Regions from separate parts of the Streptomyces sp. NPDC048442 genome, predicted to be linked through region 3. Evidence: riboswitches for the same ligand, from Rfam matches in the RefSeq annotation. Region 3 holds a riboswitch; each other region holds the start of a gene.
What was found. A riboswitch is a leader RNA that binds a small molecule or an ion and turns the genes downstream of it on or off. The one in region 3 is predicted to bind thiamine pyrophosphate.

Region 1 (7,850 bases), on a different contig from region 3:
GCTCCTCCGGCAGCGGCATCCGCAGCCGGCTCGTGTGCTGCTCGGTGGGCAGGGTCCGCGGGATGACACTGGTCCGCTCCTCGGGACCGGTGCTCACGTTCTCCTGCGCCCGCGGAGGTACGACGTCCAGCTGGGCATCGTCCAGAGCGGACCGCGCGGTCCGCGCCTGCCCCAGCAGCTCGACCGCGTCGAACGGGCGGGCCTGCGGGTGGCGCGCCGTCGCGCTCGCCACCAGCTCGTCGAGGGCCGGGGCCAGCCCCGGCACGGCGGCGGACGGCGCCGGCACGTCCTCATTGAGGTGCTTGTAGAGCACCTGGGCGGGAGTGCCGCCGGAGTGCGGCTTGCTGCCGGTGAGCATCTCGTACAGGACCACGCCACAGGCGTACACGTCGGCGCGGGTGTCGGCGGTGCCGTGCTCGATCTGCTCGGGGGCGAGGTAGGAGACCGTACCGAGGACGGACCCCGTCGTGCTGGTGACCGTGTCCACGGCGCGTACGAGACCGAAGTCGGCGACCTTCACCCGGCCGTCGTCCCCTATCAGGACGTTCTCCGGCTTCATGTCGCGGTGCACGAACCCGGCCCGGTGCGCGGCGCCGAGGGCGGCCAGCACGGGCTCCAGGATGTCGAGCGCGGCCCGCGGCTGGAGCGCGCCGCGCTCGCGCAGCACGTCGCGCAGGGTGCAGCCCGCGATGTACTCCATCGCCAGGTAGACGTAGCTGCCGTCGGTGCCCTGGTCGAAGACGCCCACCACATTGGGGTGTGCGAGGCGGGCCACCGACTTGGCCTCGCGGATGAACCGCTCGACGAAGGAGTCGTCCGCGGCCAGCGAGGGGTGCATCACCTTGAGCGCGAGCACCCGGTCGAGGCGGGTGTCCACGGCCCGGTAGACCGTGGCCATCCCGCCGACGGCGATGCGTGCCTCGACGCGGTAGCGGCCGTCGAGCAGCTGCCCGACGAGGGGGTCCTGGAGGGTCGTGTCCACGGAGGGAGTCTACGAGCCGGTAGGGACAGGTCGGGCGTGGATGTACTTGCTGCCGCCGTTCTGAAGCCGAGCTGTGACGGCCGCGCCCCTTCAGGGGCGCGGCCGCGCGGGCGCGACCAGCCGCGACGCACCCGCACCTATCGCACTCCCCTCAGAACGCCGGCCGCTCCGGATCCAGCCGGGCCAGGCCCTCGCCCGGCGACGACGCCTGCGCGAAGTGGCGGCGGGGGATGCGCCCCGCGCGGTACGCGAGACGGCCCGCCTCCACGCCGTGCCGCATCGCCTCCGCCATCAGCACCGGCTCCTGCGCCCGCGTCACCGCCGAGGCGAGCATCACCCCCGCGCACCCCAGCTCCATCGCCAGCACCGCGTCCGACGCGGTCCCCGCCCCCGCGTCCAGGATCACCGGCACCCCGGCCCGCTCCACGATCAGCTCGAAGTTGTGCGGGTTGCGGATGCCGAGCCCGGACCCGATCGGCGAGCCCAGCGGCATGACCGCCGCGCAGCCCACGTCCTCCAGCTTCCGCGCCAGCACCGGGTCGTCGTTCATGTACGGGAGCACGGTGAAGCCGTCGTCGACCAGTACCTCCGCCGCGTCCAGCAGCTCGACCGGGTCGGGCAGCAGGGTCCGCTCGTCGGCGATGACCTCCAGCTTCACCCAGTCGGTGCCCAGCGCCTCGCGTGCGAGCCGGGCCGTGAGCACGGCCTCGCCCGCCGTGTAGCAGCCTGCCGTGTTGGGCAGCACCCGGATGCCCAGCTTCTCCAGCACGGACAGCACGGAGCCCCGCACGGACGGATCGAGCCGTCGCATCGCCACCGTCGTCAGCTCGGTCCCGGACGCGACGAGCGACCGCTCCAGCACCTCCAGGCTGGGCGCGCCGCCGGTCCCCATGATGAGCCGGGACGAGAACGCGGCGCCGCCCAGTTCGAAGAGATCGTCTGCCATGTCGTCAGCCTCCCTGGACCGCGGTGAGTACTTCGACGCGGTCGCCGTCGGCGAGGGCGGTGGCCGCCCACCGGCCGCGCGGCACCACTGTTTCGTTGAGCGCGGCAGCCACGCCCGCGTGCGCGCGCGTGAGCGCCGCGACGAGGTCGTCGAGCGTCGTACCGGCGCAGACCTCGCGCCCCTCACCGTTCACGGACACGTTCACCGGGGTGTTCATGCGGGCTGCTCCTGTCGTACGGGCACGGGCACGGGTACGGGGGCGGAGTCGGGTGCGGAGTCGGAAGTGAAGCGCTGCGGGGTGAACGCCCGCGCCTCCTCGGGGAGTTCGCCGGTGGTCAGGACGTCCGCCATGACGTCGCCGGTGACCGGGGTCAGCAGCACCCCGTTGCGGTAGTGCCCGGTGGCGAGCAGCAGGCCCGGCAGGGCGGTGGGGCCGAGCAGCGGGGCGTTGTCGGGGGAGCCGGGGCGCAGCCCGGCCCGGGTCTCGGTGAGCGGGAGCTCGGTGATGCCGGGGACCAGCTCGTGGGCGTCGCGCAGCAGCTCGTAGACGCCGCCCGCCGTGACGGTGGTGTCCCAGCCGAGCTCCTCCGAGGTCGCGCCCACGACCAGCTCGCCGTTCTCGCGCGGCACCAGATAGACCTCGCTGCCGCGCACCACGGCGCGCACCGTACGGCTCAGGAACGGGGCGTAGGCGGGCGGCACCGTCAGCCGCAGCACCTGTCCCTTGACCGGGCGCACCGGCGGCAGCACCTCTTGAGGCACTCCCGCGAGCCGCCCGCTGAGCGAACCGGCGGCCAGCACCACCTGGTCGGCGACGACCTCGGTGCCGTCGGCCAGCAGCGCGCCCGAAGCCCTCTCCCGTACGACGGACAGCCGCTCGGCCGTCGTGCGGTACACAACCACCCCGGCGCGCTCGCAGGCCGTCAGAAGGGCGGCTGCCAGCCGTCGCGGGTCGATCTGGTGGTCGCCGTCCACCCGCAGCCCGCCGCGCACGCCCGGCGCGAGCATCGGCTCCAGTCGGCGGCAGTCGCGCCCGCTCAGCCACTCCGACTCCAGGCCCGACTGCCGCTGCAGGGTGTGCAGTTCGCGCAAGTGGGCCCGGTCGTCGGAGTCCAGCGCCACGGCGAGGGTGCCGCACGCGCGGTAGCCGGTGTCCTGCCCCGACGCCTCCTCCAGCTCCGTGACGAAGTCCGGATAGCGGCGCGCGGAGGCGAGGTTGAGGCCGAGCAGGGTCTGCTCGCCGTGGTGGAGTTCGGTGACGGCGGCCAGCATTCCGGCCGCCACCTGTGCGGCGCCGCCGCCCGGTGCGGGGTCGGCGAGCGCGGTGCGCAGACCGCGCTGCGCGGCCCGCCAGGCCGTGACGAGGCCGATGATTCCGCCGCCGACCACCAGGACGTCGTACGGCCGTTGCTCGGAAGCGTGCAGGTGCTCGGAAGCGTGCGGGTGTGGAGATGTGTGCATGGGCGTCCAGCCCCTCCCTTCGCCGGCATGACCCGGATCAGGTTCGTACGGTCGGAGGCCTGGTCAGCCTCCCTCTCAGCCCGGTCAGCCGGGCTCCCGTGAGTGCTTGTACGGTGACCAGACTAGTCCTTGGGTTCAACAGACTGTGAGGGAGCACCCCGTGCCCCGTTCGCTCGACGGACTCGTCCTCGCGCCGGTCGCCGACCAGGCCCCCGGGCAGGTCGGCACCCGCACCCGCTTCACGTACCACGAGCAGGACGGCCGGATCTGGGCCGAGTACGCGGGCGGCGACGTCGTGCGCGGGCAGCTGGTCGGCACGCGCGCGGGGGACCGGCTCGACTTCAGGTACGTCCAGCTGAAACGGGACGGAACGACTTCGTCCGGACATTGCGTCTCCACGGTCACGCTGCTCGCGGACGGCCGCGTTCGGCTGGACGAGAGCTGGGCATGGGAGTCCCAGGAGGGCAGCGGCACGAGCGTGGTCGAGGAACTCCTTTCCTGACGTTGTGTCAGATACATAAGGTGGTCGGGTGAGCGAGCAGAAGCGAATCGTCGTCGTCGGTGCGGGAATGGCCGGGGTGCAGACCTCCGTGGCCCTGCGGGAGCAGGGCCACGGAGGCCGGATCACACTGATCGGCGCCGAGCCCCACCCGCCGTACGACCGGCCGCCGCTGTCCAAGGCGGTGCTGCTCGGCAAGGCCGAGGGCTCGGCCTTCGAGGTCGACTTCGACGCGCTGGGCATCGAGCTCCGGCTGGGGCTCGACGTCACCGGGGTGCGCCCGGCGGACCACGAGATCGACACCCCCGACGGGCCGGTGCCGTACGACGCCCTGGTCCTCGCCACCGGAGCGGACCCCGTCACCCTTCCCGGCACGGCCGGCGTCCCCGACGTCCACCTGCTGCGCACCCTCGACGATGCGCGGCGGCTGCGCCCGGTGCTGGACGCGGCCGCCGACGTGGTGGTGGTCGGCGCGGGCTGGATCGGCGCCGAGTTCACCACCGCCGCAAGGGAAGCGGGTTGCACCGTCACGGTCGTGGAGGCCGCCGACCGGCCGCTCGCCGGGACGATGCCCGCCGAGATCGCCGCGCCGATGGCCGCCTGGTACGCCGAAGGCGGCGCCGAGCTCCTCACCCACGCGCGCGTGGCGGCGGTGGAGCCGGGCGCGGTGCTCCTCGCCGACGGCCGCCGGATCCCGGCCGGCGCCGTCCTCGTCGGTATCGGCGCCAGACCCGCGACGGCCTGGCTGGCGGGTTCCGGCATCGAGCTCGGCCCGGACGGCTCCGTCACCGCCGACGTGCACCTGCGGACCTCGGTCCCCGACGTGTACGCGGTCGGGGACTGCGCCTCCTTCCCGTCCGGGCGGTACGGCACGCGGCTGCTCGTGCACCACTGGGACAACGCGCTCCAGGGCCCGCGCACGGTAGCCGCGAACATCCTGGGCGGCGCCCCGCTGCCCTACGACCCCGTGCCGTACTTCTGGTCCGAGCAGTTCGGCCGCTTCGTGCAGTACGTCGGCCACCACGCGGACGCCGACGAGACGATCTGGCGCGGCGAGCCCGCCGGACCCTCCTGGTCGGTGTGCTGGCTGCGCGGCGGCGCCCTGGTGGCCCTGCTCGCGGTGGGCCGCCCGCGCGACCTGGCACAGGGCCGCAAGCTGGTGGAGGCGGGGGCGGCGCTCGACCCGGCGCTGGCCGCCGACCCTTCCGTACCGCTGAAGTCGGCCGTACGGAAGCCGTAGGAAATCCCCCGGCCGGACGGGCCCGGGTACCGACTGTCGGTCCCGGATGGCACGCTTGTCCTGTGACCGAGATTGACGCAAAGATCGAATCGCTCGTCCCCGCCTGGCTCTACCTCCCCGACATCGCGGAGATGCTCGACCTGGAGGTGACGAAGGTGCGGCAGCTGGTGAAGGACGGCCAGCTCATCGCCGTGCGGCGCGGTGAGAACCGTTCGCTGCAGGTGCCCGCCGCCTTCCTCGACGGCAACCAGATCGTCAAGGGCCTTCCCGGGCTCCTGACGGTCCTGAAGGACGACGGCTTCTCCGACGCGGAGATGCTGGAGTGGCTCTTCACCGCCGACCCGACCCTGCCCGGCACCCCCGCCCAGGCCCTGAGCGAGAATCGCGGCACGGAGGTGAAGCGCCGCGCCCAGGCGCTCGCCCTCTGACGACGCCGCACCACACCACGGCGCTGTGCGGTCCGCCCGGCCGGGCGGACCGCACACCGCCGCCGACCGACGGGGGACACCCCGCCACCACGGGGGGAACCGCACCATGCCCACGCCCAGCGCGCAGCTCGCCGACGCCCGGCTCTACCTCTGCACGGACGCCCGCAAGGCGCAGGGAGACCTTCCGGCCTTCCTCGACGCGGTGCTGTCCTGTGGCGTCGACATCGTTCAGCTCCGCGACAAGGGCATGGAGGCGGGCGAGGAGCTGGAGCACCTGGCGGTCCTCGCCGACGCCTGCCGCCGGCACGGCAAGCTCCTCGCCGTGAACGACCGCGCCGACGTGGCGCACGCCATCGGCAGCGACGTCCTCCACCTCGGCCAGGGCGACCTGCCGGTCCCCGCCGCCCGCGCGATCCTCGGCTCCCGCAGCGGCGACGTCCTGATCGGCCGCTCCACGCACGCCGAGTCCGAGGTCGACGCCGCCGTCGCCGAGCCGGGCGTCGACTACTTCTGCACCGGTCCCTGCTGGCCCACCCCCACCAAGCCCGGCCGGTACGCCCCCGGGCTCGGCCTCGTGCGGTACGCGGCCTCGCTCGCCCAGAGCCGCCCCTGGTTCGCCATCGGCGGCATCGACGCGCGCAACCTCGACGAGGTGCTGGCCGCGGGCGCCCGCCGCGTCGTGGTCGTCCGCGCGATCACCGAGGCTGCCGACCCGGCTGCTGCCGCCGCCGATCTGGCCAAGCGGATCAGGTCGTACGACCGGTAGGCGACGGTCGCACGACCGGCAGGTGACGGTCGTACGACCGCGGTGGGCGACGGGTGTTTGGCCGGACAACTGTCCGAAGGGTGGACAAGAAACCGGCATAACGGACCTTTGTCTCCTTGGCGGTTGGGGGTGCGGCACGCCCCTGGCTAACCTTTCGACATGGCCCTTGGCACAGCTTCCACCAGAACAGACCGCGCGCTTACGGTGCGTGAGCTGCTGGAGACCGGAAAGACGTCGTTTTCCTTCGAATTCTCGGCCCGCAGGACCGAGAAGGGTGAGCAGAACCTCTGGAACGCCCTGCGTCGTGTCGAGGCGGTGGCCCCCAGCTTCGTCTCCGTGACCTACGGAGCGGGTGGCTCCACGCGCGAGGGCACCGTCAAGGCCACCCAGAAGATCGCCTCCGACTCCACCCTCACGCCCGTCGCGCACCTCACCGCCGTCGACCACTCGGTCGCCCAGCTGCGCAACATGGTCGGGCAGTACGCCGACGCCGGAATCCGGAACATCCTCGCGGTACGCGGCGACCCGCCCGGCGACCCGATGGGCGAGTGGGTCCGTCACCCGGAAGGCGTGACGTACGCCTCCGAACTCGTCGCACTCATCAAGGAGTCCGGCGACTTCTGTGTCGGTGTCGCCGCATTTCCCGAGATGCACCCGCGCTCGGACACCTGGGATTCCGACATCCGCCACTTCGTGGAGAAGTGCCGGGCCGGTGCCGATTACGCCATCACGCAGATGTTCTTCGATCCGGAGAGCTATCTGCGGATGCGGGACCGCGTCCAGGCGGCGGGCTGCGACACCCCGATCATCCCCGAAGTGATGCCTGTCACGCTGGTCAAGCAGCTGGACCGGCTTCCGCAGCTCAGCAACGCGCATTTCCCCGACGCCGTGAAAGAGCGCATCCTCGCGGTCAAGGACGATCCGGCCGCTGTACGCTCCATTGGCATCGAGTTCGCCACCGAGTTCTGCGCGACGCTGCTTGCCGAAGGTGTACCGGGAATGCACTTCATCACGCTGAACAACTCGACGGCGACACTTGAGATCTACGAGAATCTCGGACTGCACGACACACACGAAACGCAACGCCAGACGTCACCGCCGACGCGGCCGTCGTCGTAGCAGTCACCACAGCTGTACTCGCGCCGCCGAGTCCACCAGGGGATCCGCGGCAGCAGGAGAGGGGCGTACATGGGCTGGACGGTCCTCTACATCGCATTCGGCGTCGTCGCGCTGTGGCTGCTCGGCGAAGTGCTGTTGCAGTACAAGGCACGGCTGCGCTGGCGGGTGCTCGCGTTCGCGGGCTTCTCCGTCGTCGTGGTCGGCGTGCTGCTGCCGTCCGTCGTGGTGATCGCGGCGGGCGCCGTCGCCTTCGCCGTCGGCCAGACGTACGTCACGCTGTCCTTCCGCCGCGGCTTCTCCACGGGCTGGGCGATCGGCGGCAGTCCGGGCGCGAGCAAGCGACGCAGGGGCGGTGCGGAGGAATCCGCCGCACAGCAGCCGACGTTGCAGGTCTCCGACCTGGAGTACG
Region 2 (7,850 bases), on a different contig from region 3:
CCGTGCTACCGGGCCTGATCGGCGTGGTCTGGCTGGGCGACGCCTCGCGCCCCGGGTTCGCCTGGGTGGCGGTCATCGGCTTCGTACTGGCCGTGGCGGGCGCGGTCGCCGTCGCCTGGTACGGCAAGCACGAGGGCGAGCCGGGCACCGAGACCGGGGAACCTCTGCAACTGGTGGACACTCCCCGCTAGCCGGCGCAGCAGCCACGGCGGGCCGCCGCAGGCCCCGAGCAGTACCAGCGGATAGACGAGGTAGCCGAACCGGCTGGCCGGCATGAGGGCCATGGCGAGAGCCAGCCCGCCCGCCAGCCGTACGGCCGCCGCCCGGACCGTCTGCGGCGGCCGTACCACCAGCGAACCGGCGACGAGCAGCGCAGCGAGCACCAGCAGCACCGTGGCGATGACCGTCCCGCCCGGTACGTACTCCGCGAGCAGGCGCCCCGGCAGCGGGCTGGCCGCCGGTGACTCGACCCCGCTCAGCCCCAGCGGGAACGCGACCGCGTTGCGGTAGACCGCCCCCGGGTCGGCCAGTACCACCGGCACCACGAGCACCCCCGCGACACCGGCAGCGACCACCGCGCAGCGCACCGCCGCCCGCCTCCCCGCGCACACCACCAGCAGCGCCAGTACCACCGGCACCGCGGGCCACGCGGTCCACTTCAATGCGGCCGCCACCCCGAGCACCAGCCCGGCGCCCCCGGCCCTGCCCCGGCCCGCCAGCGCGATCCCCAGACACATCAGCCCCACCACCGGCAGGTCTATCCCGCCGACGGCGAGCGGCAGCGCAACAAACGGACAGGCCGCGACCCACGGCACCGCCGCACGCCGTGCGGCCACCACGAGCGCCCCCAGGAATGCGGCCGCCATCCACCACCGTGCATCGCCCAGCACGGCCAACGGGCCGTCCCCGAACAGCACATGGGGCAACCCGAAAACGGCCATCCCCGGCAAGTACGGATTGAAGTCCCCCGTCACCACCGGGTCGGCCACGTACGGACTGCCCGCAGCCACGAGCAACTGCGCCGACCGCTCGACCACCCGCACCTCCGACTGCGCCTGCCCGGTCAGGACGAGAACCGTCAGCGGCAGCAGCACCGCCCCCGCCAGCGCCACCAGCACCGGCTTCAGCCGCACCCCGAACACCGCTCGCGGCCGGGCGGCGGCCCACCCGGCCGCCCCGTATCCGAACGCGGCCGTCAGCCCCCACGCACGGTGCGGCCCCAGCCCGGACACGAGAGCGAAGAGCAGGCAGAGCACGCCGCACCCGACCCACCCGACGCCCGCCCTCAACTCCCCTTGCCGCACATGCCGTTTGCCGTCGACAACCACCGTCGCATCGTTCATGCGGCCACGGTGCGGGGCGGTCCGCAGACGTGGCATCACACCCTGGTGCCAACCTCCGGGTCACCCCGTGGCACTACAGGGGTCACTCCGCCGCACCGCCAAGGGCCGGCCCGTGGCACCGACAGGGTCACTCCGTGCCCCGCCAGGGACCGGCCCATGGCACCGACAGGGCCACTCCATGGCACCGCCAGGGACCGGCCCGTGGCACGTCAAGCACCTGTCTCAGCCCTGCAGCAGCACGACCTCGTCCGCCGCGAAGGCGACCCCCACGTCGGCGCCCTCCTCCGGGGCGTCCCGCAGCGCGCATGCGGCCTCCAGCAACGGCCCGTCCGCCGGGCGCAGTTGTACGGCGACGTGGTTGCCCCGGAAGGTGCGCGCGGTCACCGCGCAGGGCAGGCCGTCCGCGACCGGTACGAGCCGGACGCCTGCGGGGCGTACGAGCAGCCGGGTGACGCCCTGCGGGGATCCTGCCGGGACGGGGATCTTGCCCCACACCGTGTCCGCGGCCTCGCCGCTCACGGTCGCCTCCACCACGTTGTCGAAGCCCAGGAAGCGGGCCACGAACTCCGATGCGGGCCGCTGCCAGACGTCGAGAGGGGCCCCGGTCTGCGCGATGCCGCCGTCCCGCATGACGACGACCCGGTCGGCCAGGGCGAAGGCCTCGCCCTGGTCGTGGGTGACGGCGAGGACGGTGGTGCCCAACCGGCCGAAGAGCTGGCGGAGTTCGACCACAAGGCGCTCGCGCAGGCCGCGGTCGAGCTGGCCCAGCGGTTCGTCCAGCATCAGGAGCTTGGGCTGCGGGGCCAGTGCGCGGGCGAGCGCGACCCGCTGCTGTTCGCCGCCGGACAGCGAGGCCACCGCCCGCAGCTGGGCGCCCGGCAGCCCGACCAGTTCCAGCAACTCCTCGGCGCGGCGCACCTGTTCGGCCTGTCCCGCGCCCCGCATCCGCAGACCGAAGGCGACGTTGCCGCCGACGTCCCGCTGCGGGAAGAGCTGGTGGTCCTGGAACATCAGGCCCACCCCCCGCCGGTGCACCGGCACCCCCGCCTGGTCGGCGCTGTCCAGCAACACCCGCCCGGCGTCCGGCAGTTGGAGCCCGGCCACCACCCGCAGCAGCGTCGACTTGCCGCTGCCGCTCGGCCCGAGCACGCAGACGATCTCGTGCGCGGCCACCCGCAGGTCCACCGCGTCGAGCGCCGCCCGCGCACCGAACCGTACGGTGAGAGCTTCCAGCCGCAACAAGGACTGCGCAGCGTCGGTCATTCAGAACTCCCCGGATACGGATCGGTCGGGCCGGATGCGTTCCAGCACCAGCAGCGACACCGCGCACACGACCATGAGGATCGTGCTGAGGGCCATCGCCTGCCCGTAGTTGAGGTCGCCGGCCCGCCCGAGCAGCCGGGCCACGGCCACCGGCAGCGTCGGGTTGTCGGGCCGTGCGATGAAGACGGTCGCGCCGAACTCGCCCAGCGAGACGGCGAAGGCGAACCCGGCCGCCACGAGCAGCGCCCGCCGCACCAGCGGCAGGTCGACCTCCCGCCAGGCCCGCAGCGGCGAGGCCCCGAGGACCGCCGCGGCCTCCCGCAGCCGTCCGTCGACCGCGCGCAGCACGGGCAGCATGGTCCGTACGACGAAGGGCACGCCCACTAGCGCCTGGGCCAGCGGCACCAGGATCCACGAGGTGCGCAGGTCCAGCGGCGGCTTGTTGAGGGTGATCAGGAAGCCGAAGCCCACCGTCACCGCGGAGACGCCCAGCGGCAGCATCAGCAGCGCGTCGAACCCGCGCACCAGCCGCCCCGCCCGCCGGGTGAGGGCGGCGGCCGCCAGACCGCCGACGAGCAGCGCGATCGCGGTCGCCACCACGGCGTACTGCAGGGAGTTCCCGACCGCTTCCAGCGGCGGCACCAGGAAGGTCCCGCCGCTCTCGGCCACCGACCGCAGCGCCAGGTAGTAGCCGAATCCGTACCCCTCGGGCCCGTCCAGCGACCGTTCGACCAGCACGGACAGGGGCAGCAGGATCAGGACAAGTACGGTCGCGAGCACCCCGCCGAGCAGCGTCCACTGCCCGGCGCCGCGCGGCCTGCGCGACGTCTGTGCCGGGTCGACCAGCTTGAGCGCGCTCTCGCGCCGCCGCACCGTCCACGCGTGCACGGCGAGGATCGCACCCACCGCGGCGAACTGCACCAGCGTCAGCACGGCCGCGGTCGGCAGGTCGAGGAGCTGCGCGGTCTGCCGGTACACCTCCACCTCCAGGGTGGAGTAGGCGGGCCCGCCCAGGATCTGTACGACACCGAAGGAGGTGAAGGTGAACAGGAACACCATCAGCGCGGCGGCGGCCACCGCGGGCCCGAGCGCCGGCAGCGTCACCCGCCGCCAGGCCGCGAAACGCCCCGCGCCGAGCACCCGGGCGGCCTCCTCCTGCCGGGGGTCGAGCTGCGACCACAGGCCGCCCACGGTCCGTACGACCACCGCGTAGTTGAAGAAGACGTGGGCGAGCAGGATCGCCCACACGGTGGTGTCGAGCCGTACGCCCCACAGCTCGTCGAGGAGCCCACCGCGCCCGAGCACCGCCAGGAACGCGGTGCCCACCACCACGGTGGGCAGCACGAACGGCACCGTCACCACGGCCCGCAGCAGCTGCTTCCCCGGAAAGTCGAACCGGGCGAAGACGTACGCGGCGGGCAGCGCAAGCAGCAGAGTGAGCGCGGTCGAGGCGAGCGCCTGCCAGGTGGTGAACCAGAGCACGCCGAGGATGTCCGGGTCGCCCAGCACCTCCCCGATCCGCCCGAGCTGCCAGGCATCGCCTGACTTCAGCCCGCGCCCGACGATCGCGACGACCGGGTAGGCGAAGAACAGCGCGAAGAAGGCGACGGGCACAGCCATCAGGCCCAGCCGCACCGCGCTCCCACGCCAGGAACCCCGCCGGGCGCCCCTGGGGGCACCCGGCGGGGTCGTGCCTACTTGTTCACCAGCGAGGACCACGACTTGACCCACTGCTCACGCTTGTCGGCGATCTTCTTGGGCTCCACGGTCAGCGGCTTGTCAATGGTCGCGCCGAACTTGGCGTAGACCTCGGGCAGCTTGGTGTCCTTGGCGGCCGGGTTGACGAACATCTTCAGCGGCAGGTCCTCCTGGAACTGCTTGCCGATGAGGAAGTCGAGGAGCGCCTTGCCGCCCGCCTCGTTCTTCGCGCCGTCCAGCAGCCCGGCGAACTCGATCTGCCGGAAGCAGGTCCCGGTGGCGACCCCGGTCGGCGCCTCGGCCGGCTTCGGCTCGGCGAACAGCACCTCGACGGGCGGGCTGGAGGCGTACGACACGACGAGCGGCCGGTCCGCCTTCGCCTTCTTGCCGCCCGAGGACCCCGAGAACTCGTCGTTGTACGCCTGCTCCCAGCCGTCCACGACCTTGACGCCGTTGTCCTTGAGCTTCTGCCAGTAGCCCTGCCAGCCGTCGTCGCCGTACTGTCCGGCGGTCGCGAGCAGGAAGCCGAGCCCCGGCGAGGAGGTCGCGGCGTTCTCGGTGACGAGGAGGTTCTTGTACGCGGGCTTGACCAGGTCGTCGAGCGACTTCGGCGGCGCGAGCTTCTTGTCCGCGAAGTACTTCTTGTCGTAGTTGACGCAGATGTCGCCGGTGTCGACCGGCGTCACCCGGTGCTCGCCCTTGTCGAGCTGGAGGTCCGCCGGTACGCGGTCCAGGCCCTTCGCCTCGTACGACTGGAACAGTCCGTTGTCGAGCGCGCGCGAGAGGAGCGTGTTGTCGACGCCGAAGAAGACGTCGCCGCGCGGCGAGCCCTTGGTCAGGATCTCCTGGTTGAGGGCTGCCCCGGCGTCCCCGCTCTTCAGCACCTTGACCGTGTAGCCGGTCTGCCGGGTGAACTCCTTCAGCACGGCGGGCGAGGCGGCGAACGAGTCGTGGCTGACCAGCGTGACCGTCTTGGACCCGGCCCCGTCGGCCTTCTTCTCGCCGTCGGACGAACCGCCGCAGGCGGCGAGCGTGCTGACGCCGAGCGCGGCGACGATGGATATCGCCGCGTACTTCTTGATGGTGCTCACTGGTGAATTCCTCCTGGAAATGACCAGGAAGAGACGCGGCCCTGCCCGCACCGGGAGGATGCGGGCAGGGCGCAACAGCTTGAGTAAACGACCGAACTTCCTACCCAGAATGACCTGAGCGAGGTTCAGAGGGTCTGCAGTGAGGACTGCACTCTCAGCGCTGTGGCGCTCCCCTGTCGGAATATGCAAATGTGCGGCCCAGCGTACAACCAGGCCCGGACGTGCTACCGCTCGGACGCCGCCAGCTGGCCGCAGGCTCCGTCGATCTCCTGGCCGCGGGTGTCCCGCACGGTCACCGGCACCCCGTGCGCCGCGATCGCCTGGACGAACGCCTTCTCGTCCTCGGGGCGCGAGGCCGTCCACTTGGAGCCGGGCGTCGGGTTCAGCGGGATCAGGTTGACGTGCACCCGCTTGTTCTTCAGCAGCCGGCCCAGCAGGTCACCGCGCCACGCCTGGTCGTTGATGTCCCTGATCAGCGCGTACTCGATCGAGATCCGGCGGCCGGACTTCTCCGCGTACTCCCACGCCGCGTCCAGGACCTCCCGCACCTTCCAGCGCGTGTTGACCGGCACCAGGGTGTCGCGCAGCTCGTCGTCCGGGGCGTGCAGCGACACCGCGAGGCGGCACTTGAAGCCCTCGTCGGCGAACCGCAGCATCGCGGGCACCAGGCCCACGGTGGACACGGTGATCCCGCGCTGCGAAAGGCCGAGGCCGTCCGGCTCGGGGTCGGTCAGCCGGCGGATCGAGCCGACGACGCGCTTGTAGTTGGCGAGGGGCTCGCCCATCCCCATGAAGACGATGTTCGACAGCCGGGCCGGACCGCCCGGGACCTCGCCGTCGCGCAGCGCCCGCATGCCGTCCACGATCTGGTGCACGATCTCCGCGGTCGACAGGTTCCGGTCGAGACCGGCCTGTCCTGTCGCACAGAACGGGCAGTTCATGCCGCAGCCCGCCTGCGACGAAATGCACATCGTCACCCGGTCCGGATACCGCATCAGCACGGACTCGACGAGCGTCCCGTCGTGCATTTTCCACAGCGTCTTGCGCGTGGTCTCCTGGTCGGTCGACAGGTGGCGCACGACCGTCATCAGCTCGGGCAGCAGCGCCTCGCGCAGCTTCTCCCGCGAGCCGGCGGGGATGTCGGTCCACTCCGCCGGGTCGTGCGCGTACCGCGCGAAGTAGTGCTGGGACAGCTGCTTGGCGCGGAACGGCTTCTCACCGATCTCGGCCACGGCCTCCTTGCGCTCGGCGGGCGTGAGGTCGGCGAGGTGCCGCGGGGGCTTCTTGGCTCCGCGGGGCGCGACAAAAGTGAGTTCTCCGGGTACAGGCATGGTCATACCAGTGTCTCAGATGTACGACAAGGGGCCCGCCGTCCTGTGGACAACGGGCCCCTCACGGGTAAAACAGCAGCTCAGGTACGTAGGAAGCTCACGCGGAACCGATGAAGATGACCATCATCAGCCAGACCACCGGAGCGGTCGGCAGCAGCGAGTCCAGTCGGTCCATGATGCCGCCGTGGCCCGGCAGCAGCGTGCCCATGTCCTTGATCCCGAGGTCCCTCTTGATCATGGACTCGCCCAGGTCGCCGAGCGTGGCACTGGCGGCGACCGCGAGGCCGAGCAGCGCGCCCTGCCACCACGTACCGCCGTCGACCAGCAGCGTCATGCACAGCACGCCGGCCACCATCGCGAAGGCGATCGCGCCGAGCAGGCCTTCCCTGGTCTTGCCGGGGCTGATGCGCGGCGCCAGCTTGTGCTTGCCGAAGCGCCAGCCCACCGCGTACGCCCCGGTGTCGCTGACCACCGTCAGCAGCAGGAACGTCAGCACCCGCTGCGGTCCGTCCTGCGCGGTGAGCATCATCGCGACGAAGGTGGCCAGGAACGGCACGTAGAACGCGGCGAAGACACCCGCGGTGACGTCCTTGAGGTACCCCTCCGGCGGTTCGGTCATCCGCCAGACCAGCACCGCCAGTGCGGTGAGCGCCATGGCGACCCAGGCGCCCTCGGGCCCGCGCACGTAACCGGCGACGACCATGGCCGCACCGCCGACCGCGAGCGGAACCAGCGGAGCCTTGATGCCCTTGCGCTCCTCCAGCCGGGAGGTCAGCTCCCACAGCCCGACGACCACGGCGACCGCTATGACGCCGACGAAGGCGGCCTTCCAGATGAACAGCGATGCCACGATCAGCACGCCGAGTCCGAGGCCGACCCCTATCGCCGCGCGCAGGTCGCGGCCCGCACGCTTCTTCTGGGGCGGCGGCGGGGCCGGGGACGGGGTCGACATGGGCTCCTGCGGCATCTGGTCGCGGAACAGGGGACCGCCCCCGGCAGCAGAAATCCGGGCCGCGTCCCCGGCCGCCGAAGCGGCTGGGGCAGCGGAATTCTGCGCGGCGGGAGCAGGTCCCCGGTTCCGGTCGTCTCGGTCGTCGGCGTCTCTGCCTGTCTCAGGCACGATG
Region 3 (7,850 bases):
GACGCTCTCACTCAAGCCCCGCCGCATCGGCACTGCCGTCGTCCAGCTCCTCATCGACGCCATCGAGGGACTCGACACCGGACAGCCCATCGAGCAGGTGATACCGACCGAACTCATCATCCGTACGTCCTCCCAACGACGCCCCCCGCGCACCACCGTGAGCGCCCCGCGCTCGCCCTCGGGGGACTGACGGGAGGGCCCGTCGGGGCGGCAGCGGAGTGCCGCCCCGAAATCAACACCGGGACCGATCTCCGCAATACGGACGAAACAACCGGTGAACTGGGGGTGTACCCGGATTCACCACCCCTGGTGCCTCACACAGCGCGGGCCGCATTCCTATGATGGGCGCACGACACGGCGGACCACCCGAGACCAGGTGGGGCCCCAAGGTGTACGGCGGTGCGACGGTGGTGGAGGGGTCAATGACTCAGGGGGCCGGTCAGGGACCCGCGGTGCGTACGGCGACGTTGCGGGACTTCCGGGTGCCTCCGTATGCCCAGGCTCCCGTCGCGTCGTACGACACCAAGCAGGCGTTCGAGGCCAAGCAGGCATTCGACAGCAAGCAGGTGCGCGACGCGGAGCAGGCATACGGGCCGGAGCAGAAGCGCGACCTGGAGCAGGTGTACGACTCCGAGCAGGCGTACGACTCCGAGCAGGGGTACGAGGAGGGCGACGAGCCCGACGGCTACACGCCCACTCAGCGCGACCTCCCGGTGATCCGCCGGGAGGACCGCGCCGGTCCGGGCGACACCCAGCGCATCCCGCAGCCCGAATTCGAGGAGCGGCCTGACGGCGAGGGCCTGGGCCCGCTGTTCGTCGTCGGCGACGTGCACGGCTACCTCGTGGAGCTGCTGGACGCCCTGCACGAGCAGGGCCTCATCGACGACGAGGGCCACTGGGCGGCCGGCAACGCCCGTCTCTGGTTCCTCGGCGACTTCACCGACCGCGGCCCGGACGGCATCGGGGTCATCGACCTGGTGATGCGGCTGTCCGCCGAGGCGGCGGCTGCCGGCGGCTACTGCAAGGCCCTGATGGGCAACCACGAACTGCTGCTGCTCGGCGCCCGCAGGTTCGGCGACACCCCCGTCAACTCCGGTGCGGGAACCGCTACCTTCCAGGCGGCCTGGCTGCTCAACGGCGGGCAGAAGCACGACATGGAGCGCCTCCAGGACGTCCACCTCCAGTGGATGGCCCGCCTCGACGCGGTGGCCCTGGAGGACGGGCACCTGCTCACCCACTCCGACACCACCGCCTACCTCGACTACGGCTCCACCATCGAGGACGTCAACGACACGGTGCACGCCATCCTCACGCGTAACGACGCGGACGAGTGCTGGGACGTCTTCCGGAAATTCACCAAGCGTTTCGCGTTCCGTGACGAAGGCGGCTCCGACGCCGTACGGGAACTGCTGGCCGCATATGGCGGCGAGCGCATCGTGCATGGTCACAGCCCCATTCCGTACCTCCTCGGCGAGGTCGGCAACGAGGACTCCGGGGATGGAGAGGGCAGCTCGGGGCCGGTCGTCGAAGGTCCGCACGTCTACGCCGACTCCCTGGCCATCGCCATGGACGGCGGTGTGACCATGGCCGGAAAGCTGCTGGTGGTTCAACTCCCGCTGGGTGACTGAGCGTTACGAGGGCGACCGTGCGCCCGGAGCGCACGCCCCCACCACCGGGCCAATTTCCGCAAACCCCCTGTCACCCCGTGCCGTAACCGCTCTACCATCGGGTTATCCGTAGCAGGCTCTCCTCCGTTTCCGCCCAACCGCCCACCGAAACGGGCAACCCGGCCCTATACGGAGCATCGGGGGATGCACATGAACAGCGCTCCGCACCTGCTGACCGAGGACCGCCCGGAGTTCGAGCGGACCCTCGACGAAGCACTGCGCACCGCGCCCGAACGCCCGGATCTCGCCGCGCTGGGACAGCGGCTGAACAGCGAGCAGTTGCGCACCATGGCGCTCAGCGCCAGCGCGATAATCGCCGCTCACGCGTCGGCCGAGTACGACCACTACGTCAAAACGCGCGAGGAACTGCGCGCACCCGCAGTCCCGACGCCCGGCGCCCTGTTCACACCCGGAGTCGGTGAGAACGCGGAGGCCACCGGTGCGGGGGCGGTCGCCGTCGTCGCCGTCCTCACTCCCGTACTGGCCGGCATCGCCGCCGTGGTACTGCTGCTGGTCGGCTACCTGCTGAGCATGCTCACACCGGAACCGGCCGTCGCCGAAGCGCTGTTGACCGCCGGCTGGGTGTTCGGCGCGCTCACGGTGGCGGGGCTGCTCGGCGCGGCCGTCGGACTGCTTTTCACCGCCCTGCGCAACGGCTCGACCGCTTTCCAGGTCGGCCACCGGGATGCGGGCAGCGAGGAGGTCGACCGGGCCAGGGAAATCTGGAAGGAGGCCCTGCTGGAGCGGGGCGTCGTCCCCTTCCTGCGCGACGCCCTCGCCAATCCGCCCGAGACCGCGCCCGCCGTCCCTGAACCGCCCCGGCAGAACCGCATCCCCGGCCTGGGGTACTCACGGCCCGACTTCGGCAGTCCCAGCGAGCACAGCGGCAACGGCCACAAGACCCGCCCCAGTTACTCCAGCCCGGACTTCTCCAGCCCCGACTACGGCGGCCCGGACCACAAACCGGAATAACCGGAGTGATCCGGAGCCGTCAACTCCGCTGCAAGGGTGCTCAGTCCGCGATCGGCAGACTGTGCCCACCCGGGGGCCACCCCCCGGACCCCCGGCCAGGCCTGCTCAGTCAGCAATCGGCAAATAGACCCGGTTGCCGGCCTCGGCGAACTCCTTGGACTTCTCCGCCATGCCGGCCTCGATCTCCTCCGCCGTCCCCCCGTGCTCACGCCGGATGTCGTGCGAGATCTTCATCGAGCAGAACTTCGGCCCGCACATCGAGCAGAAGTGCGCCGTCTTCGCCGGCTCGGCAGGGAGCGTCTCGTCGTGGAACTCCCGGGCCGTGTCCGGGTCGAGGGCCAGGTTGAACTGGTCCTCCCACCGGAACTCGAACCGGGCGTCGCTCAGCGCGTCGTCCCACTCCTGCGCACCCGGGTGACCCTTGGCGAGGTCCGCCGCATGCGCAGCGATCTTGTACGTGATGACGCCGGTCTTCACGTCGTCCCGGTTGGGCAGCCCCAGGTGCTCCTTGGGGGTCACGTAGCAGAGCATCGCGGTGCCCCACCAGGCGATCATCGCGGCGCCGATGCCGGAGGTGATGTGGTCGTAGGCGGGGGCCACATCGGTCGTCAACGGGCCGAGCGTGTAGAACGGCGCCTCCTCGCAGATCTCCTGCTGAAGGTCGATGTTTTCCTTGATCTTGTGCATCGGGACGTGTCCCGGACCCTCGATCATGGTCTGAACATTGAAACGCTTGGCGATCGTGTTGAGTTCCCCGAGCGTCTTCAACTCTGCGAACTGCGCCTCGTCGTTGGCGTCCGCGATCGAACCGGGCCGCAGCCCGTCGCCCAGCGAGTACGTCACGTCGTAGGCCGCGAGGATCTCGCAGAGCTCCTCGAAGTGCTCGTACAGGAACGACTCCTTGTGGTGCGCCAGGCACCAGGCCGCCATGATCGAGCCTCCGCGCGAGACGATGCCCGTCTTGCGGCGCGCCGTCAGCGGTACGTACGCGAGGCGCACGCCCGCGTGGACGGTCATGTAGTCCACGCCCTGCTCGGCCTGCTCGATGACCGTGTCCTTGTAGACCTCCCAGGTCAGGGCCTCGGCGCGGCCGTCGACCTTCTCCAGGGCCTGGTAGAGCGGGACGGTGCCGATCGGAACGGGCGCGTTGCGCAGGATCCACTCGCGGGTGGTGTGGATGTTGCGGCCGGTGGACAGGTCCATGACCGTGTCGGCACCCCACTTGGTCGCCCAGGTCATCTTGTCCACCTCCTCCTCGATGGAGGAGGTGACCGCGGAGTTGCCGATGTTGGCGTTGACCTTCACCAGGAACCGCTTGCCGATGATCATCGGCTCGATCTCCGGGTGGTTCACGTTCGCGGGCAGCACCGCGCGTCCGGCGGCGATCTCCTCCCGTACGACCTCGGGCGAAACGTTCTCCCGGATCGCCACGTACTCCATCTCCGGGGTGATCTCCCCGCGCCGTGCGTACGCGAGCTGTGTCACCGCCTGCCCGTCGCGGCCCCTGCGGGGCTGGCGGGGGCGGCCGGGGAAGACCGCGTCGAGGTTCCGCAGGCCCCCGCGCGGCGAGGTGTGCTTGATGCCGTCGTCCTCGGGGCGGACCGGGCGGCCCGCGTACTCCTCGGTGTCACCGCGCCCGATGATCCAGTTCTCGCGCAGCGGGGCCAGGCCCCGCCGTACGTCCGTCTCGACCGACGGGTCGGTGTACGGGCCGGACGTGTCGTACAGCGTCACGTCCTTCCCGTTGGTCAGGTGCACCTGACGGACCGGCACCAACATGTCGGGGCGCGATCCTTCGACGTACCCCTTGTGCCAGCCGGGCGTGCGCCCGTCCTGGCCGGAGACAGGCGTGCGTGCATCCATCGTGGTCATGAGACCTACTCCCTACGCCGGCATTACCCGGTAACAGGTTCGGCGGTCGACGCAGCCTCTTCCGTACGTATGTGTACGGAGGTCAGCGCCCTCTCAGCCCGGTGCTCCGAGCTCCCGCGTGTGCAAAGGTGCCCCCACGCTAGCGCCATGCCGGGCGCGCTGAACAGAGGGCCCCCCTCGTTCTTGCGATGATCGGGCGGTGACCCCACCACAGCCACCGTCCCCGCCGACGCCCCCGCAGACCCCGCCACCACCTGCTCATTCGCACGGCCACAGTCACAGTCACGGGCCCGCGGCACCGGTCTCCAAGCACTTGCGCAAGGTGATCGCGGCAGTGCTGATCCCCTTCGCCACCGCGGTACTTGTCGGTCTGGCGATCCTGTGGCCGGGCGGTGCGCCCGCCCACGAACGCACCGGAGTGGGCTTCGACCGGCAGACCGAGCAGGGCAGTGTCGTGAAGGTCGAGACCATCGACTGCAAGGGCGCCAACGTCGCCACGGAGCCGCCACAGCCGCAGTCGCAGACCGCCCCGTCGTCACCCCAGAGCGGCAGCGGCGCCAAGGACTGCAAGAAGGCGACGGTCGAGGTCGTCAGCGGCGCGGACAAGGGCCGCACCTTCGTCGAGATCGTCCAGCCCGGCGCGTCCCGGCAGTTGAAGCAGGGGCAGGGAGTCGTCGTCGCGTACGCCCCGGACGCGCCCCGTGAGCTCCAGTACTCCGTCATCGACGTGAACCGGAAGCTTCCGCTCACCCTGCTCGCCGGGATCTTCGCGCTCGCGGTCGTCGTCGTCGGCCGGCTGAAGGGCGTCATGGCGCTGGTCGCGCTCGTCGCGTCCTTCGCGATCCTGACCCTGTTCATCCTGCCCGCCATCCTCCAGGGGTCGAATCCGCTGGTCGTGGCGGTGGTCGGGGCCAGCGCCATCATGCTGATCGCGCTCTACGCCTGCCACGGGCTCACCGCGCGCACCTCCGTCGCCGTCCTCGGCACCCTCATCTCGCTGCTGCTGATCGGGCTGCTCGGCTCGCTGTTCATCGGATGGGCGTTCCTGTCCGGCAACATCGACGACAACACCGGCCTCATCCACTCCCTCTACCCCTCCATCGACATGAGCGGCCTGCTCCTCGCGGGCGTCATCATCGGCTCGCTCGGCGTCCTCGACGACGTGACGGTCACCCAGACCTCCGCTGTCTGGGAGCTGCACCAGGCCGACCCGACGATGGGCCCGCGCGCCCTGTACCGGGCGGCCATCCGCATCGGCCGCGACCACATCGCCTCGGTCGTCAACACCCTCGTCCTCGCCTACGCGGGCGCCGCCCTCCCCCTGCTGCTGCTGTTCTCCATCGCCCAGAGCAGCGTCGGTACGGTCGCCAACAGTGAGCTTGTCGCGGAGGAGATCGTCCGCACCCTGGTCGGCTCGATCGGGCTGGTCGCCTCGGTCCCGGTGACCACCGCACTCGCCGCCCTGGTCGTCTCCGCCGACCGCTCGGGTTCCGCTTCCGGCAAGGCGCCGGTACGCACCGGCCGCGGTCGGCGCCGCAAGGGCTGAGACGGCCGGGGGCACATGACGGAGCGGCGGCCGGGTCTCCCCTGCCGCCGCTCCGTGTCGTCGCCGGGCGCACTCTCAGCCCGCCTTCTGCCACCGCGTTCTCAACCCGCGTTCTCCTCCGCCAGGATGCGGCCCAGCTCACCCTCCAGGCATCCGGCATAGTCACTCTGCGTGTGCTCCTGGCCGAGTGGTACGAGCTTGTCGGTGCGGTCCAGGAACGCCACGAGCGGCGCCGCGCTCGCCCTGAACAGCGCGCGGTCACCTCCGACCTGAAGCCTGATGTAGACGTCGGCGAGTTCGTCGGGGTCGCTCGGCGAGATGTGCACATCGCCCTCACCACAGGGCTCATTGATTCCGTCGACCAGCAGCTCGCGGCTAAAAGCCCAGTTCACAGGCGCATCGCCGGGCAAATGGAAGGTCAGTCGGATCGCATAGGGATCCTTCGACTGGTACATGAGCTCCACCGGAATACGAAAGGAGAGCTCCTCCGAGACGAGGAAGCTCATCATGACCTCTGCCTGAACCGACTCGCGCATCGCCAACCCTGCCGTAGTAGAAGTGGCCGGAACGATCCCCTCCGGCCCTCTTGACGCCATCGTGCTGGAAGCACTAGCAGATCACAAGGAGTGAGTTTTCAGATACTGATAGAGAACATGAGCGAACGGACCACCTCACCGACTTCGCTGCGCAGATGTTCGATAGCGGGCTCCAATCGGGCCTCCTGTGCGAGGGGTACGGAGATCGCCATCACCGCGGCCGTCTGCCCGATCGTGATCGGCACCGCCGCGCATGCCGTCCCGAGCCCGTACTCCTGACATTCCCGCACGGTCTGCATCCGCTCGATCGCCGCCAGCCGCTCCAGCAGGGTGGCGCCGTCCCGCACCGTGTAGGGCGTGATGGCCTCGACGGGGTGCCGGTCGAGGTGGTCGCGGCGGGTCCCGGTGTCCAGCTGGGAGAGCAGGCACTGGCCGATCGCGTGCGCATGGGCCGTCTCGCGGAAGTCGGCCCACTCCTCGACGGCGGGATGAGCGGGGCTCTGGGCGAGGGCCGTCAGTTCGACCTCGCCGTCGCGGTAGACCGCGAAGTACACGGCGACGCCGAGCGTGTCGCGCCAGCGCTCCATCGTCTCGGTGATCGTTTCGCGGCGGAGCCGCCCGGCATCCCTGGCCTCCCCACTGTCCCCAGTACCCCCGGCGCCTCCGGCGCCCTCGCGCCCGAGCCGCCCCGCTGCGGCCCCGAGCACGAAAACACCCTGCTCACGACGGAGGTATCCCTCGTGGGTCAGGGTGCGCAGCAGGTGGTAGGCGGTGGGCAGCGGCAGACCCGCCTCGCGGGCGAGCTGCTTTGCGGGGGCGCCGTCGGCGTGGTCGCTGACGGCTTCGAGGAGGCGCAGGGCGCGCTGTACCGAGCCGATCAGGGTGGGGGCGGGGGTGGACGTGGGAGTGGAACCGGAGCCGGCTCCGGGGGCAGCCGGTGCGGAGGCGGGCACGGCAGGTGCGGGTGCGGGTGCGGCAGATGCAGGTGCAGGTGCGGCAGGTGCAGATGCGGGTGCGGCGGTCTGCCGGGCCGTGGGCTGGGTCGTGGCCATGGGGCACTCCCGGGGTCCCGAGGGGATATGCGGTCGCCGGGGAGCGGGAGTCCCGGGTGACGGCAGCGGTTTTTCACCCTAACTGCCTTGCCCGGGGCCTCAATTGCTTTCACGTGTCAGATTCCCCCCGGCGGGCTAACGCCCGCACGGGAAACCAGTGCCTACCAACCGCTGCGCGAGGAGTCGCCCGACGAGGACGACTTGA

Region 1: another riboswitch for thiamine pyrophosphate. It lies ahead of thiO (glycine oxidase ThiO); the one in region 3 lies ahead of thiC (phosphomethylpyrimidine synthase ThiC).
Region 2: another riboswitch for thiamine pyrophosphate. It lies ahead of AB0D18_RS13645 (thiamine ABC transporter substrate-binding protein); the one in region 3 lies ahead of thiC (phosphomethylpyrimidine synthase ThiC).

The regions. Positions count from the first base shown of each region.
Region 1 covers NZ_JBEZKB010000005.1:9,343-17,192, forward strand. The annotation lists gene pknB (Stk1 family PASTA domain-containing Ser/Thr kinase) at 1-982, opposite strand, end outside; gene AB0D18_RS09625 (thiazole synthase) at 1,134-1,928, opposite strand; gene thiS (sulfur carrier protein ThiS) at 1,933-2,145, opposite strand; gene thiO (glycine oxidase ThiO) at 2,142-3,389, opposite strand; TPP riboswitch at 3,387-3,499, opposite strand; gene AB0D18_RS09640 (hypothetical protein) at 3,550-3,891, shown strand; gene AB0D18_RS09645 (FAD-dependent oxidoreductase) at 3,959-5,128, shown strand; gene AB0D18_RS09650 (Rv2175c family DNA-binding protein) at 5,191-5,556, shown strand; gene thiE (thiamine phosphate synthase) at 5,663-6,322, shown strand; gene metF (methylenetetrahydrofolate reductase [NAD(P)H]) at 6,482-7,441, shown strand; gene AB0D18_RS09665 (hypothetical protein) at 7,511-7,850, shown strand, end outside.
Region 2 covers NZ_JBEZKB010000007.1:184,695-192,544, reverse strand. The annotation lists gene AB0D18_RS13665 (hypothetical protein) at 1-191, shown strand, start outside; partial or broken gene AB0D18_RS13660 (glycosyltransferase 87 family protein) at 231-1,343, opposite strand; gene AB0D18_RS13655 (ABC transporter ATP-binding protein) at 1,566-2,606, opposite strand; gene AB0D18_RS13650 (iron ABC transporter permease) at 2,607-4,226, opposite strand; gene AB0D18_RS13645 (thiamine ABC transporter substrate-binding protein) at 4,301-5,395, opposite strand; TPP riboswitch at 5,475-5,580, opposite strand; gene rlmN (23S rRNA (adenine(2503)-C(2))-methyltransferase RlmN) at 5,620-6,726, opposite strand; gene AB0D18_RS13635 (phosphatidate cytidylyltransferase) at 6,824-7,850, opposite strand, start outside.
Region 3 covers NZ_JBEZKB010000002.1:461,939-469,788, reverse strand. The annotation lists gene AB0D18_RS06015 (LacI family DNA-binding transcriptional regulator) at 1-190, shown strand, start outside; gene AB0D18_RS06010 (metallophosphoesterase) at 423-1,628, shown strand; gene AB0D18_RS06005 (hypothetical protein) at 1,812-2,639, shown strand; gene thiC (phosphomethylpyrimidine synthase ThiC) at 2,745-4,511, opposite strand; TPP riboswitch at 4,504-4,639, opposite strand; gene AB0D18_RS05995 (YibE/F family protein) at 4,711-6,057, shown strand; gene AB0D18_RS05990 (SsgA family sporulation/cell division regulator) at 6,159-6,593, opposite strand; gene AB0D18_RS05985 (helix-turn-helix domain-containing protein) at 6,692-7,645, opposite strand; gene AB0D18_RS05980 (DUF5326 family protein) at 7,807-7,850, opposite strand, start outside.